DNA from 2 places in the Streptococcus salivarius genome. Region 1 is predicted to be linked to the other one. Evidence: predicted binding sites of a transcription regulator. Region 1 holds the regulator's gene; the other holds the start of a gene.

Region 1 (7,567 bases):
AACTTACCAGCTGCATACATTTTTTCCTCATAATTAACCTGTAAAGGAAAGAAATCTGCAGTTGCCATCTTTTTAGACATAACAGCTGTTGATAATACAGTTGTATCTCCATAACGCACGACGACAGCACCATTAGCCTGCTTGGCTACCTGCCCAACTTCAACGACAAGCGGGCGTCCTGCAAAGGTCATCTCAAAAGTTTGTTTAGCCATGTTTGATCCCTCTTTTTATCCATGACCAGCCCTTAAAAAAACGAACCGGTCAACTTTATGTCATTCATTTGATATAACTTTCATTTTACCATAATATAGTCAAAAATGGCAGAGCTCCGGCATAAGTTAGCGCCCAAGTCTCCCTTTCTCTCAGATATTTAAGTCGTTTTGTGATATAATAAACACTTATGAGAGACAAAGGAATGACTATGAAAAAATTACAACACATCATTATGATTGCCTTAATCTTACTAGGCCTAGTAACACCTGCTCTAGCACAAGAACAGACAGATAACTTCAATGTTTCTGCTAAACATGCGATTGCTATCGAAGCAACTACTGGGAAAGTCCTCTATGAAAAGGACGCCACTACTCCTGATGGTGTGGCTTCAATGACTAAAATCCTAACAGCCTACATGGTCTATAAAGCAGTTGACCAAGGAAAAATTACCTGGGACACTGAAGTAGATATTTCAGACTATCCTTTCAACTTAACCGTTGATTCAGAAGTTTCAAATGTCCCACTAGATTCCCGAAAATACACTGTTAAACAGCTCCTGGATGCCACCCTCATTTCCAGCGCTAACAGTGCTGCTATTGCTCTAGCTGAAAAAATCTCAGGATCAGAGAGTGCCTTTGTTGACACTATGACAGCCCAACTTAAAGAATGGGGCATTACAGATGCTAAATTATTTAACGCTTCTGGCCTAAACAATAAATACCTTGGGGATAACCGCTATCCTGGCTCTAAAGCAGATGACGAAAATACTATGAGCGCTCTAGATGTTGCCATTATTGCAGACCACCTCATCAAAGACTATCCTCAGGTACTTGAAATCACCAAGCAAACCGAAACTGATTTCGAAGGTGACAACAAATTAACGACGCACAACTACATGTTGGAGGGGCAAGACAACTACCGTGAAGGCGTTGATGGACTCAAGACTGGAACAACTGAACTTGCAGGGGCATCCTTTGTAGCCCACGCCAATGAAAATGGCATGAGTTTAATTACCGTTGTTATGAATGCGGACAATGGCGGAGAAGATGAAGCAGCCAGATTCACGGCCACAAATGAGTTGCTAGATTATGTGACTCAAAACTGGAAAATCAAAACCCTCAACACCAAGGGACAAATCGTCAAGAAAAATGATATTAAGGTAGCCGATGGAGACAGTCAAACCATCTCTGCTAAACTCGAGTCAGACCTTACAGTCGTTCAAAAAATAAACAGCAAAAATGATGCTGTTAAAATCAAAGCAAAAACTATAACAGCCCCTATCAAAAAAGGTGACACTATTGGAACAGCGACCTTTGATGATAAGGATCTCGTTGGAACAGGTTACATCTCTGATCCACCTCAAATTTCTGTAACAGCTAACCAATCTATCAAGAAAAGTTTCTTCTTAAAAGTTTGGTGGAACCATATCGTTAATTTCTTTACAGGAAACAAGTAAACACAAAACTACCTTTTAGATATCAAAAGGTAGTTTTATCTTGCTTTAAAAATTATTCTTGTAAGTAAAAGCTCCTTCTCAACACCTTAAGTTCCTCTCAAAATGTGGTATAATAAATATCCAAAACACATGAAGGAACAAACCATGAAAAAACTGATTACGCTTATGATGACCTTCTTACTCTGTCTGGGTAGCGTAGCCCCTGCTTTTGCAACAGATAAGAAAAAAGGATATAATGCCGCAGCCAAACATGCCATCGCTGTCGAAGCTAATACTGGCAAAATTTTATACGAAAAAGATGCAACCACCTCTACGGGGATTGGCTCTATTACCAAGCTTCTAACAGCCTATATGGTTTATAAAGCGGTAGATCAGGGAGACCTCAAGTGGAACAGCAAAGTTGACATTTCTGACTACCCCTTTGAACTAACTGTCAGTACCGGAGTATCTAATATTCCACTAGACGCCCGCAAATACACTGTCAAACAACTTCTTGACGCAACTCTTATTTCCAGTGCCAACAGTGCATCTATTGCTCTAGCCGAGGAAATCGGAGGAACCGAAAGTAAGTTTGTCGACATGATGAAAGCCCAACTTAAAGATTGGGGTATCACTGATGCCAAGATTGTCAATGCCTCTGGTCTCAATAATTCTTACTTAGGTGACAATATCTATCCAGGCTCTAAATCAGACGAAGAAAATACCATGAGTGCTAAAGATGTTGCTATCATTGCACAACACGTAGTGAAAGAATATCCTGAAATTCTCGATATCACTAAAAAAACTGAAGCTGATTTTGATGGTGTCAACAAACTCAAAACCTTCAACTATATGCTCAAGGGACAACCTAGTTACCGTAAAGGAGTGGATGGCCTAAAAACAGGGACCACTGATTTAGCCGGTGCTTCCTTCGTGGCCCACTCAAATGAAAGTGGCATGAGCATTATCACAGTCATTTTGAATGCTGATAATACCGATACTGATGACTACGCCCGTTTCACTGCAACCAATGACCTACTTAATTACGTAGTCTATCATTGGGAAAGCAAGACCATTGCCAAAAAAGGACAAGCCATCGGTAAAAGCCAAGCCCCTGTCCTTGATGGGAAATCTAAGCAAGTCACTGCTGTTGCTAAGTCTGACTTTAATATCATCCAAAAAATAGATGCTAACAATAGTAAACATATTAAAGTTACTACAAATCAAGTCCAAGCCCCTGTCAACTCAAGTGACAAGGTTGGAACTGCTACCTTTGAAGATAAGTCACTTGTAGGAGAAGGTTACTTGCCTAACCAAGGTATGCCTAGCATGGAACTGGTTGCTGGTAAAGAAGTTAAGAAAAGCTTCTTCCTCAAGGTCTGGTGGAATCACTTTGTCAACTTTGTCAACGAAAAACTCTAATTATTACAGTCGAGCTTTGCTCGGCTTTTTCTTTTACCCCATCTTTACAGAAAGATTGACTCTATCTTGACTCCTATTGACACAAAAAAAGACAGACTACACCTGTAATCTGTCTTTTTGTTTGATTTTTACACTACTGTAAAGGTTAATTTATCTTTCGAGCAGCCGATTTTAAGAGTTTGTCCACTAACTACTTGACCACCTAGTAAGAGCTCAGATAACTTGTCCTCCACTTGAGTTTGAATCGTGCGACGTAATGGACGAGCACCCATCTCAACATCATAGCCATCTTTAGCTAAATGCTTGAGAGCAGCTGGTTGGAATTTCAAGTCAATCCCTTTTTCAGCCAAAGCTGATACCAACGGTTTCATCATAATCTTGACAATCTCACGAAGTTGCTCTTCCTCTAGACTATGGAAGACAACCTTCTCATCAATACGGTTGATAAACTCTGGACGGTAGGCCTTCTTAAGTTCTTCCATGATACGTGACTGCATTGCTTGGTGATTATGAGAAATGTCTTGGGCACCAAATCCAATAGTCTTATCATCACGAAGAGCAGTCGCTCCCAAGTTCGAAGTCATAATGATAATGGTATTTGAGAAATCGACTTTACGACCTCGACTATCCGTCAAGACACCATCATCCAAAACCTGTAAGAGGATGTTGAAAATATCTGGGTGAGCCTTTTCCACCTCGTCAAAGAGGAGAACTGAGTAAGGCTTATTGCGAACTTTCTCTGTTAATTCACCACCCTCATCATATCCAACATAACCTGGAGGAGCACCATTAAGGCGGCTAGCCGCAAATTTTTCCATGTATTCTGACATGTCAAAGCGAAGCAAAGCTGACTCATCATCAAAGAGAACTTCCGCCAAAGCCTTGGCCAACTCTGTCTTACCAACACCAGTAGGTCCAAGGAACATGAAGGAACCAATCGGACGTTTTCCAGTACGAATACCTGACTGGTTACGACGAATAGCACGACTAATCGCTGAAACTGCTTCGTCTTGACCAATAACACGTTTATGAAGCTCTGCTTCCAGATTCAAGTAACGCTTGCTATCTGCCTGAGTCATCTTCTCAACAGGAATACCTGATAGACGACTAAGGGTTTGCATAATCTGATCTGCATCTACCAAGGCAGGTTCTGGTAATTTTGCTTTTTGGCTAGCTTTATATTGTTTAACAGCAGCCTTCATATCACCAGATAGAAGCGCTTCATCCAAAGGCGTTATCTCACGTTTGGCTTCTTTTTTGATACGACCTTGAACAGTTGCACTCGCTTCATCTAAAAGATCAATGGCAGAGTCAGGCAAGTTTTTACTCGTCAAATAACGGTGGGCTGCCTTGACTGCTGTCTCAACCGCCTCATCAGTAATCGTTACACGATGATAGTCTTCATAAGACGAACGTAGGCCTTTTAGAATATCAATCGCCTCAGGTACACTTGGCTCCTCAATTGTAATCTTAGCAAAACGGCGAGAAAGAGCTGCATCTTTCTCAATATGCTTCTGGTACTCAGCTTGAGTAGTTGCTCCAACCATATGAAGAGTTCCACGTGCTAGAGCGGGTTTCAAAATATTCGCCGCATCTAAGGTGCTATCAATACCTGAACCAGAACCAATAATCGTATGCAATTCGTCAATAAAAAGAATGATTTTTCCATCAGCTTCAATCTCATCAATGATCTGATTCATACGTTCTTCGAAATCGCCACGGAAACGTGTTCCTGCAACCACACTCATCATATCAAGCTCTAAGATACGCATATCAGCCAACTCAAAAGGTACTTCGCCTGAAGCAATACGCTGTGCTAAGCCAAGCGCAAGTGCCGTCTTACCAACACCTGCTTCACCCACAAGAACTGGGTTATTCTTCGTTTTACGACTCAAAACCTGAATCATGCGTGAAATTTCTTTCTCACGTCCAATAACAGGATCAAGAGCACCTGACTCGGCTACTGCCGTTAAGTCCTTGGTATAATCTGACAGTTCCCCAGTAGAAGATTGAGGAGGCTGCATCATATTAGCAAAATTTCCTGATGCCTTTGATTTTTTAGGCTTACGAAGGTCATGAATGGCCTTCAAATCTTGCTTACTAAGACCTGCGTAACGCTCCAAAGAACGTCGTAAATCGATAATACGAGGCTTATCGCTGTCATCCTTATATTGAAAACCAGCAACTTCAAGGAGACGACAAACCATCAAATCCTTATGAAGAAGGAAGGCCATCAATACATGTTCAGACCCTACCTCTACAGCACCAGTCACACTAGCAATTCCCTCTGCCTCTTGCAACATAACCTCTAAAGCATGTGACTGTGCACGTAAATCGATAATATCGGATTCAGACAAGTCTTTTGGACTTTTCTCCATCGCTAGTACAGCGGCTGTCTCAATCTCTTCCGCACGAATACGGTCCTCAAAATCAGTAAATGTTAGGTAGGCTACAGATCCTGGAACCTCAACCATAGCCAGAAGCACATGCCAAGTCTCCAAGAAAGGACTTCCAAAACGCTCTGCCTCAAGCTGAGCACGATGGAAAATGGCCTGCATTTTTCTTGAATATGTCGTCATCTAATTTCCTTTTCTATCCAATCTAAGTAATAGCGAGCGTAGAATACGCGAACGAATAGCAGCCGCATCTTCGCCTAAAACATCATCACTAGCAGTTGCTAAAATCAAATTTCCCTCACGTTCAGTGATGATTTTTTCATCAAAAAGCAACTGAATCAAGTCTGTAAATACCTGCTCGCTGAGCTGATCTGCCAAGTTCTGAAGCAAATCATTAATCATGTGGTGCTTGTCGGAGAATCTGACCTTGACGATACGAATATAACCGCCACCTCCACGTTTACTCTCAACAATATAACCACGACTTTCTGTAAAACGAGTCTTAATAACATAGTTAATCTGACTCGGTACAACTTGAAAAGTATCTGCTAAGTTCGAGCGTTGAATCTCAGCAATTCCAGACTGGCCCAGCAATTCTTTAATATATTCTTCTATACTATCTGATGTATTTCTTGCCATCTTAATTCCTCCAGTCTAATTTGACTATAACTGACTATTATTATACCAAAAATGTCAGCTCATGGGAAACTATACCTTCAAAAAGCTTTTTAAAGTTGTCATTAGAGACCATATAAGATACAATAAATAAGACTGGAATATTAGGTAACTTAAGGTGTTTGATTCAAATTTTCTATCCACTTTAACAGGCTGAAACCCACCTAATCCAACAAGTACTTTTTAGCACTTTCGCAGTAGTACTAGTCTTATCACTCTTGATAAAGCTCATCTCACTTTGAGTCTTATCTCTTATTTTATTTCCCTATGAAAGGTTACTCATGAAATACATCATTGCACTCTTAATCTCTATGATTCCTTTAGTTGAGCTCCGTGGAGCCGTACCTGTCGCTATCGCCTCAGGTATTCCTTGGTGGCAAGCCCTAATTCTTTGTGTCATTGGGAACATGATTCCAGTTCCAATTATCTTTTTCTTCGCCCGCCGTGTTCTCGAATGGGGGGCAGACAAACCTCTAATTGGTGGCTTCTTTACCTGGTGTCTTAAAAAAGGTCACAGTGGGGGCCAAAAACTTGAAAAAGCTGCCGGAGATAAGGGAATCTTCTGGGCCCTTCTACTTTTTGTGGGAATTCCGCTTCCAGGAACAGGAGCTTGGACTGGTACCCTAGCAGCATCTATCCTAGATTGGGACTTTAAACGTAGTGTTATTGCTGTTATGCTTGGGGTTATCCTTGCAGGTATCATCATGGGAACACTCTCTCTTCTACTTGGTGTAAATACCTTCGCTCATTAATTACTTTTTCAACGTCTGGGGCATGCTCAGACGTTTTTTAATAGCAACAAAAAAGAAGTTACGATTCATTCACGTAACTTCTTTTCTTTTTATCTAGCAACTAGAATTAGTTGTTAAGCGCTGCTGCCATTGTAGCTGCAACTTCTGATTCAAAGTCGTTAGATGCTTTTTCGATACCTTCACCAACTTCAAAGCGAACGAATTCTACTACTGAAGCGTTTACTGATTCAAGGTAAGCTTCAACTGTTTTGCTGTCGTCCATGATGTAAACTTGAGCAAGAAGTGTGTATGCTTGGTCAACTTTAGTGTTGTCAAGCAAGAAGCGGTCCATTTTACCTGGGATAATTTTATCCCAGATTTTTTCTGGTTTACCTTCAGCAGCCAACTCAGCTTTGATATCTTCTTCAGCTTGAGCAAGAACAGCATCAGTCAATTGAGCTTTAGAACCATATTTAAGGTGTGGAAGAGCTGGTTTGTTAACCATAGCACGGCTTTCGTTATCTTGATCGATAGCGTGGTTAAGTTGTGCCAATTCATCTTTGACAAATTGTTCGTCCAATTCAGTGTATGAAAGAACAGTTGGTTTCATCGCTGCGATGTGCATTGAGATTTGTTTTGCAAGAGCATCATCTCCACCTTCGATAACTGAAACAACACCGATACGTCCACCGTTG
Region 2 (7,567 bases), 250 kb from region 1:
ACTGTACCATCAAGTGTAATCGTTCCTTCACTTGGCTCATAGACACCTGTCAAAAGGTTGAACAAGGTTGTTTTACCAGCACCATTTGGTCCGATAAGCCCAACCAACTCACCTTCATTGAGTTCCATTGAAACATCACCAACGGCAGTCAAACCACCGAAGTTTTTAGTTAGATTTTTAACTTCAAGAAGTGCCATTATTATTTGCCCTCCTTAGATTTATTGAAGAATTTTGAGAGATAGAGTTCTTTTGTTCCAAGAAGTCCACCTGGACGGAAGAGCATTACAAGAATCAAAGCCAAGGCGTAAATAATCATACGAAGGTTTGAAACGTTTTGGAGGAACATGTTGATAATACCAAGAACAACAGCAGCAATAATAGTACCTGTGATAGATCCAAGACCACCAAGAACGGCAATGATAAGGTAATCAATTGATTTCATGATAGTGAAATCTTTTGGCACAACTGTACCGATGTAGCTGACATAAAGTGAACCAGCAATCGCTGAAATCATGGCACCAATAACAAAGATAAGAACCTTCATTTTTGTGACATTAACACCCATTGACTCAGCAGCAATTTCATCTTCACGAAGAGTGATTGCTTGACGTCCAGTTGCTGAACGCAAGAAGTTAAGTACCAAAATTGTAATGATTACCACAAAGAAATAAATTACAGGCCAACTTGTATAAGGAAGGATACCTGTCAAACCAGCAGCACCATTAGTCAATTCACCACCATTAACGATAATGATACGGATGATTTCAGCCATACCAAGAGTTGCAATGGCAAGGTAGTCCCCTTTCAAACGAAGGGTAGGTAGACCAAAGATAAGGGCAACAATAGCTGCGATGATGACACCGACAACCATTGAGAGGTAGAAACCGTCATATGTTGGCATCATACCAGTAATGATAGCTGATGAATAGGCACCAATTGCCATGAAACCAGCTTGTCCAAGTGTAAATTGCCCTGAGAAACCAAGAACCAGATTAGTACCAAGTCCCATAAGGATTGAGATCCCAATTCCCATTAAGATTTGGATGTAGTAAAGGTTCATGATACCTGAAAGTTCAAGACCTTTCAAGATAAGGAAGAGCCCAATGATAAGACCAAACCAAATAAGGTTTACTTTTAGATTTTTCTTCATGTCTTACACCTTCTCTTTCACATTTTTACCGAGGATACCCGCTGGGCGAACCAAAAGGATAACGATCAAGACACCATAAACGATGGCATCACGGTAACTTGACAAACCAATTGCAGTTGATAATGTCTCCAAAATACCGATAACAAACCCACCAAGTGCTGCACCAGGGATAATACCGATACCACCAAGAACGGCAGCTACAAAGGCTTTAATACCTGGCGTCATACCCATAAGAGGTTCGATAGAGTTATAGTAAAGACCAATAAGGACACCCGCTGCCCCTGCTAGTGATGATCCAAGAGCAAAAGTGAAGCTGATAGTGTTATTAACATTAATACCCATCAATTCAGCTGCATCACTGTCTACAGATACGGCACGCATAGCTTTACCCATCTTAGTCTTTTTAACAATCAATTGAAGAGCAACCATAAGGACAAGGGCAACTACCAAGATAAGCAATTGTACATTTGTTACAGAGATTGATCCAAGATGATAAGTCTTAATCGCAATCTTTTGAGGGAATGAACGTGTATCTGCACCTACAAAGAGAACCATGATGTACTCAAGGAAGAATGAGACACCGATAGCCGTAATCAAGGCAGAAATACGTGTCGAATTACGGAGTGGGCGATAAGCCAAGAACTCAATGACAACCCCTAAAATCGCACAGACAAGCATAGCAAAGACAAGGGCAACCCAGAAATTCATTCCAAGGCTATTAATCGCATAGTAACCAACGAAGGCACCCATCATATAGATGTCTCCATGGGCAAAGTTAATCAATTTGATAATCCCATAAACCATGGTATATCCAAGGGCAAGTAAGGCATAGATACTACCCAAGATGATACCATTGACTAGTTGTTGGGGAAGTTGTTCAAAAAACATATTTAACCAAACTTTCTAGTTCATTTTTAGTATAGATAACAGATTATTTTTCAATTTCAACGGCTTCCGCTGAAACCTCTTCACCATTATCTCTTTTAACCATAAGAGCTGCTTTAATAGGGTTATGATCCTTATCAATCGTCATTTTACCTGTAACCCCGACAAAGTTTTTCAAATGTGCTAAGTTATCAGCAATATCAACTGATGTTTTCGCATCTTTTGATGCTTCTGCAATCATATAAACAGAATCGTAAGCTAGAGCAGCAAACATATTTGGGTCAGTGTTGTAAGCTTTCTTATATGCTTCGATGAATCCTGATGCCTTGTCAGAAAGGGCAACATTTGTTGAATATCCTGATACATAGTAGACGTTTGAAGCATTCTTTTTACCTGCAAGCTCAGTAAATTTCGCATCACTGAATCCGTCAGGTCCAAGGATTGGTTTATCAATTCCAAGGTCACGTGCTTGTTTTGTAATAATACCAGTCTCAGTATAGTAACCTGGCATTACAATAGCATCATAATCAAGGTCTTTAAATTTAGTCAAGGCTGACTGATAGTCCTTGTCCCCTGAAGCAAAGGTAGCTTCAGTAACGATTTGACCTTTATATTCACGCTTAAATTCATCCGCAATACCTTTGGCATAATCTGAAGCATTATCATAGTAGAGAACTACTTTCTTAGCATTCAAATTATTGTAAGAATAAGCTGCCAAAACTTTACCTTGGTAACTATCCTTGAAGGTTGTACGGAAAACGAATTTCTTCGTACCATTAGCATCTACCGTAAGGTCATCCTGCGTACCTGAAGGTGTCAGCAAAGGAACCCCTGTTTTTTGTGATACGAGGCTAGCCGCAGCAACAGCACCTGATGTCGCTGGACCAACGATAGCATTTACATTATTCTGAATAGCCAAGTTCGTTGAAGATGTTGAAGCTTCAGCATTTTCAGATTTATTATCTTTTGTGACAAGCTCAAGCTTTTTGCCATCGACGCCACCAGCTTTGTTAATTTCGTCAACAGCCAACTTAATACCATTCTGCTCCGCCTTACCATAGGCTGCAACGGCACCTGTCAACTCCATGTTAACACCAATTTTGATTGTATCGCCAATCTTAGTACCATTGGCATTAGCAGTCACATCTGGTGACTTGCCACAGGCAACCAAGAAAACGGAAGCAAAAAAGGCTAACACAATAAGTGTGATCTTTTTAGACATAAGATTTCTCCTTAATATTTTCTTAAAAAAGTCCATCTTATAGCTTACAGAATTATCAGACAATTGTCAACTACACAAAACTAAGCTTTAGCGACAGTAATCGTTTCCATTACTTTAAGAATAACTCTTTAAAAAGAAAAAAACTTTTCTCTCATTAAAGAGAAAAGTTCTTAAACGGTTCAGGGACTGAGGTGTCGTAACGTTCCAGACTACCTACAAAGTCCATATCAATATCAGAATAGTAGGAAGGCAGAACTTTTTTCACTGCTTTCATTCCATCGAGCTCTTTCAAAATATCCTCGACCTTGTCCTCATCTACATAAAGGTGCACATAACGCATCTTATAAGAATGGTAGACAACATCTCCAAACTTGGCAATTTTACGTAAGTCTCTATTGTAATATAAATAAACAATAATGCCTTGACGCTTAATCATGACTCATCTTCTCCTTTATGTTAGTGTCTCCCTTTTTATGATGTGGTTTATGAGGGGCAAGAGGTAGGCCAGTATCAATAAAAATCTGGTCTGAAACGGCTTGGGCAATCTCCTCACCAAGATTGGCTAAAATAGTCTGTAAATCGAACTCTGCCTGACGATAGCCAATAACCACCTCGTTTAAATCAATTTGGCGCTTCATTCGCAAAACCTGACGTTTCAACTCTCTCACATCTGGTCTAAAAGCCTCATACGCCTTAGCAGCATCATAGCTATCTTTTAATTCTTGAAATGCAAAGAGTTGCTCTTGAAGTCCTCTGTCATTTTCGAATTTCTGGCGTTTCAAACGATAATTCTCTACCTCAGGTAGCTTTAGAAAATACGAAACAAGACACTCTATAGCTTGATCAATCACAAGCAACTCCTCATTGATTATTAACATGTTTTCTATTATAACACAAAAAGCCAGATGAAACGGTCCTTATACAACCGATTTGCATCTGACTTTTGTTTAAGACAAGCTCAGTTTATTTTAATTGGTTATTAGCCATGATTTCATCGATGAAACCATATTCAAGCGTTTCTTGAGCACTCATCCAATTGTCACGTTCAGCGTCTACATGAACTTTTTCAATTGGTTGTCCAGAATTATCTGCCAAGATTTGCTCCAAATTATTACGTGTCTTGAGCAAGTGTTCAGCTGCGATAGCCATGTCTGTTTGTTGCGTACCGCCACCAGTACCGCCCATTGGTTGGTGAATCATGTACTCTGCATTTGGCAACATGAAACGTTTACCTTTGGTACCGCTGGAAGCGATAACTGTTCCCATAGATGCTGCCATCCCCATAACGATAGTCTGAACATCAGACTTGATGAAGTTCATTGTATCAACAATGGCAAGACCAGCCGAAACGGATCCACCTGGTGTATTAACATAAAGATAGATATCTTTTGTATTGTCTTGAGCATCCAAAAACAAGAGTTGGGCAATAATTGAGTTTGCCATATTATCTTCAACAGGACCTGTTAACATGATGATACGATCCTTGAGCAAACGTGAGTAAATATCATAAGAACGCTCACCGCGTGATGTTTGTTCAATTACTACAGGAATCATATGAATCCTCCTTTTAATATTGTCTTGATGCTATTATATGATTTTAGTCAAATTAGGTCAAATAAAAAACATCATTCTTAGCACTCTTTTGGAAAGAGTGCTAACCCCCCCTAAAATAATTTCACTTTAAACTTATTAATCTAGTAAAAAAAGGGAAATTTTCCCTTTTCAACTTATTTTGTACCAAAGAGACGGTCACCTGCATCTCCAAGACCTGGAACAATATAACCGTTTTCATTAAGTTTCTCATCCAAAGATGCTGTGTAGATATCGATATCTGGGTGAGCATCTTGCAATTTTTTGACACCTTCTGGTGCTGCAACCAAGCAAACAAACTTGATATTAGCAGCGCCACGTTTTTTAAGTGAGTCTACTGCCAAGATTGCTGAACCACCAGTCGCAAGCATTGGGTCTACTACAAAGATCTGACGTTGATCAATGTCTTCTGGTAATTTAACCAAGTACTCAACCGGCTCAAGAGTTTCCTCATCACGATACATACCAATATGACCAACTTTAGCTGCTGGTACAAGGCTAAGAAAACCATCGACCATACCAATACCCGCACGAAGGATTGGAACAATCGCTAATTTCTTACCAGAAAGTTGTTTTTGTACTGTTTTGGTAATTGGTGTTTGAATTTCAACCTCTTCGAGAGGAAGGTCACGAGATACTTCGTAACCCATAAGCATAGCAATTTCATTAACTAGCTCACGGAAGTCCTTAGTAGAAGTATCCTCACGACGGAGGATTGAAAGTTTATGTTGAATCAGTGGATGTGAAATAACTTGAAATTTACCCATAATAGTTTCTTCCTTTGCTTTATACTCACTCCATTATATCAAAAAGGCAAAAAAAACGCTTGCTTTTCTGCAAACGTTTTTGAAAAGGATTATTTTTTAGGTAAATGAATCTTTCCTGTGACCAAACCATAGCCAAGAAGAGCTAGACTAGCAATTGCTGCAAAGATAGTCGCCAAGATTGAAAGAATGTTGCTGTTTGAACCTTCTGAATCACTTGGTGTCTTAGGAGTCGTAGCAAGTTTGGCAGCAACTTTAGTATTGTTGCCTTTACTTGACTCATCAGACTTAGTTACTTCATTAGCTTTATCAACTCCGTGAGACTGAACTTTTTCTTCAGACTTAACTGGTTTTGGAGCTTCTGTTTCAGTCACAGACTCTTCTTTAACAGTATTCGTTGGAACAGTTGGTCCAGTTGCTACAATAGTCTTTGGTACTGGTGTCGCAATCTCTGCGGCTTGAGCTACTGGACGACGATCACCCACAGAATCTCCTGTCGAAGGTTTCACAGGGACCGCTACATGATGATCATTTGAAGAATTGTTATCATTAGAGTGGTCTCCATAATATGGGAAAGGAGTACGAGCTGGAGAATCCGGATTCGTAGGATTTGTTGGTTTATCTTCTTTATCAGCTGATGGTTGATTATTGTCCGCTGGTTTAGAAGTGCCTGGTTTATTAGTCTTATCATCAACAGAATGGTTACCTTCTGTTGGACTTACTGGTGTTTCTGGCTTATCTGCCTTCTTGTCTTTACCATCTTTAACAGTTACAGTCAAGACACCGTGAGCTTCAGAAACGCCTGTTGAACCATCAACTGTAGGATAAGTATGTGGTTTAAGACCATAACCCGATACCGCATAATAATCTACATTAAAGTCCTCGTTTGGCAATTTAGCACTGTTTTGATCGCCTACGTGTACCAAGCTTTCACTAGATTTATCCCAAATCCAGTCACCTTGATTCGTCATCTTAGGAAGAACTTCTGTAGTATCATCTGCATTCATCTTGATAAGGAAGCTTGGAGCCCATGTTGATTTATTCTCAGCACCGGCAATTCCACCACGGTTAGTCATGTAAGAAGTTACCAAAAGAGTATCTGATGAGCCTTCAACAGGAACCGCATAGTAAGAATAGGTAGATGTACGCCAGTCAGCTGGTACAGAGGCTGTCAAGACCACACCTGAGCCATTAAGTGGACGATATTTTCCTCGGAGGCTGTCTGATACGAATCCAAGCATGACAACGTCATCACCGACAGCTTCACGCGCTGCTACAGTACCTTCAGCATCCGTAGATTTGTTGATACGTGAAGCAGTGAAGAGGTAATACTTGCCACCCATCTTAACAACACTTGGACGTTCTACTTCATCAGTAACCATGTGGCTAGTGACAAGCGGTGTGTAAAGTTCAGCTACAGATGGATTTTTCTCATTATCATCAAGTTTCAAGATACCGATAGAACCATTTGCCCATGATGCAAGGTTGTAAAGGTGTTTATTATTAACAATATTGAGGAATGACTTAAGGTTAAAGGCGTCATCTCCTCCATAGTTTGACCATTTGTAAATTTGTTTTTCGCCTTGGTAGTTTTCGTCACCTGTATTTGATTCAAAAATAAGGTAACGGCTACCGTTATCTTCAATGATGTGTGGGTCACGAAGACAGTAGTTATCCGTACGGTCTGGATTACCATCATGGTTATGGTCATCATCAAAAGTACTCATAAATTTAGGATAGCTTTGATAGTGATAATTATCTCCACCAAAGAGAATGTGGTCATTTTCAACTGACTTGATAACAACTTCGTCGTTTTCAACAGCCAAGTTAAGTGTAGCACTAGCCAATTGTTGCCAGTTTAATTTACCACCACTAGTATCATTCTTAGTGTAATAAAGTTGGATACTACCATCAGAGTTAACAGTCGCTGAACCTGACCATTGTTGGTCATCTTCA

The links. The regulator CtsR, encoded in region 1, represses protease genes until heat stress. The targets are predictions, from matches to a motif close to TTGGTCAAAAAAGGTCAAANA.
Region 2: a site for CtsR is predicted at 4,855-4,875, ahead of clpP (ATP-dependent Clp protease proteolytic subunit ClpP). Genes of this name have one in related genera too.

What each region holds. Positions count from the first base shown of each region.
Region 1 is NZ_CP015283.1:625,152-632,718, reverse strand. Features, by position in the region: gene pnp (polyribonucleotide nucleotidyltransferase) at 1-212, opposite strand, end outside; gene pbp3 (D-alanyl-D-alanine carboxypeptidase PBP3) at 422-1,669, shown strand; gene pbp3 (D-alanyl-D-alanine carboxypeptidase PBP3) at 1,814-3,070, shown strand; gene V471_RS03315 (ATP-dependent Clp protease ATP-binding subunit) at 3,199-5,649, opposite strand; gene V471_RS03310 (CtsR family transcriptional regulator) at 5,650-6,105, opposite strand; gene V471_RS03305 (COG2426 family protein) at 6,423-6,893, shown strand; gene tsf (translation elongation factor Ts) at 7,000-7,567, opposite strand, start outside.
Region 2 is NZ_CP015283.1:874,518-882,084, reverse strand. Features, by position in the region: gene V471_RS04590 (ABC transporter ATP-binding protein) at 1-197, opposite strand, end outside; gene V471_RS04585 (branched-chain amino acid ABC transporter permease) at 200-1,150, opposite strand; gene V471_RS04580 (branched-chain amino acid ABC transporter permease) at 1,154-2,038, opposite strand; gene V471_RS04575 (ABC transporter substrate-binding protein) at 2,082-3,257, opposite strand; gene V471_RS04570 (YlbG family protein) at 3,412-3,693, opposite strand; gene V471_RS04565 (YlbF/YmcA family competence regulator) at 3,686-4,135, opposite strand; gene clpP (ATP-dependent Clp protease proteolytic subunit ClpP) at 4,221-4,811, opposite strand; gene upp (uracil phosphoribosyltransferase) at 4,985-5,614, opposite strand; gene V471_RS04550 (glycoside hydrolase family 68 protein) at 5,704-7,567, opposite strand, start outside.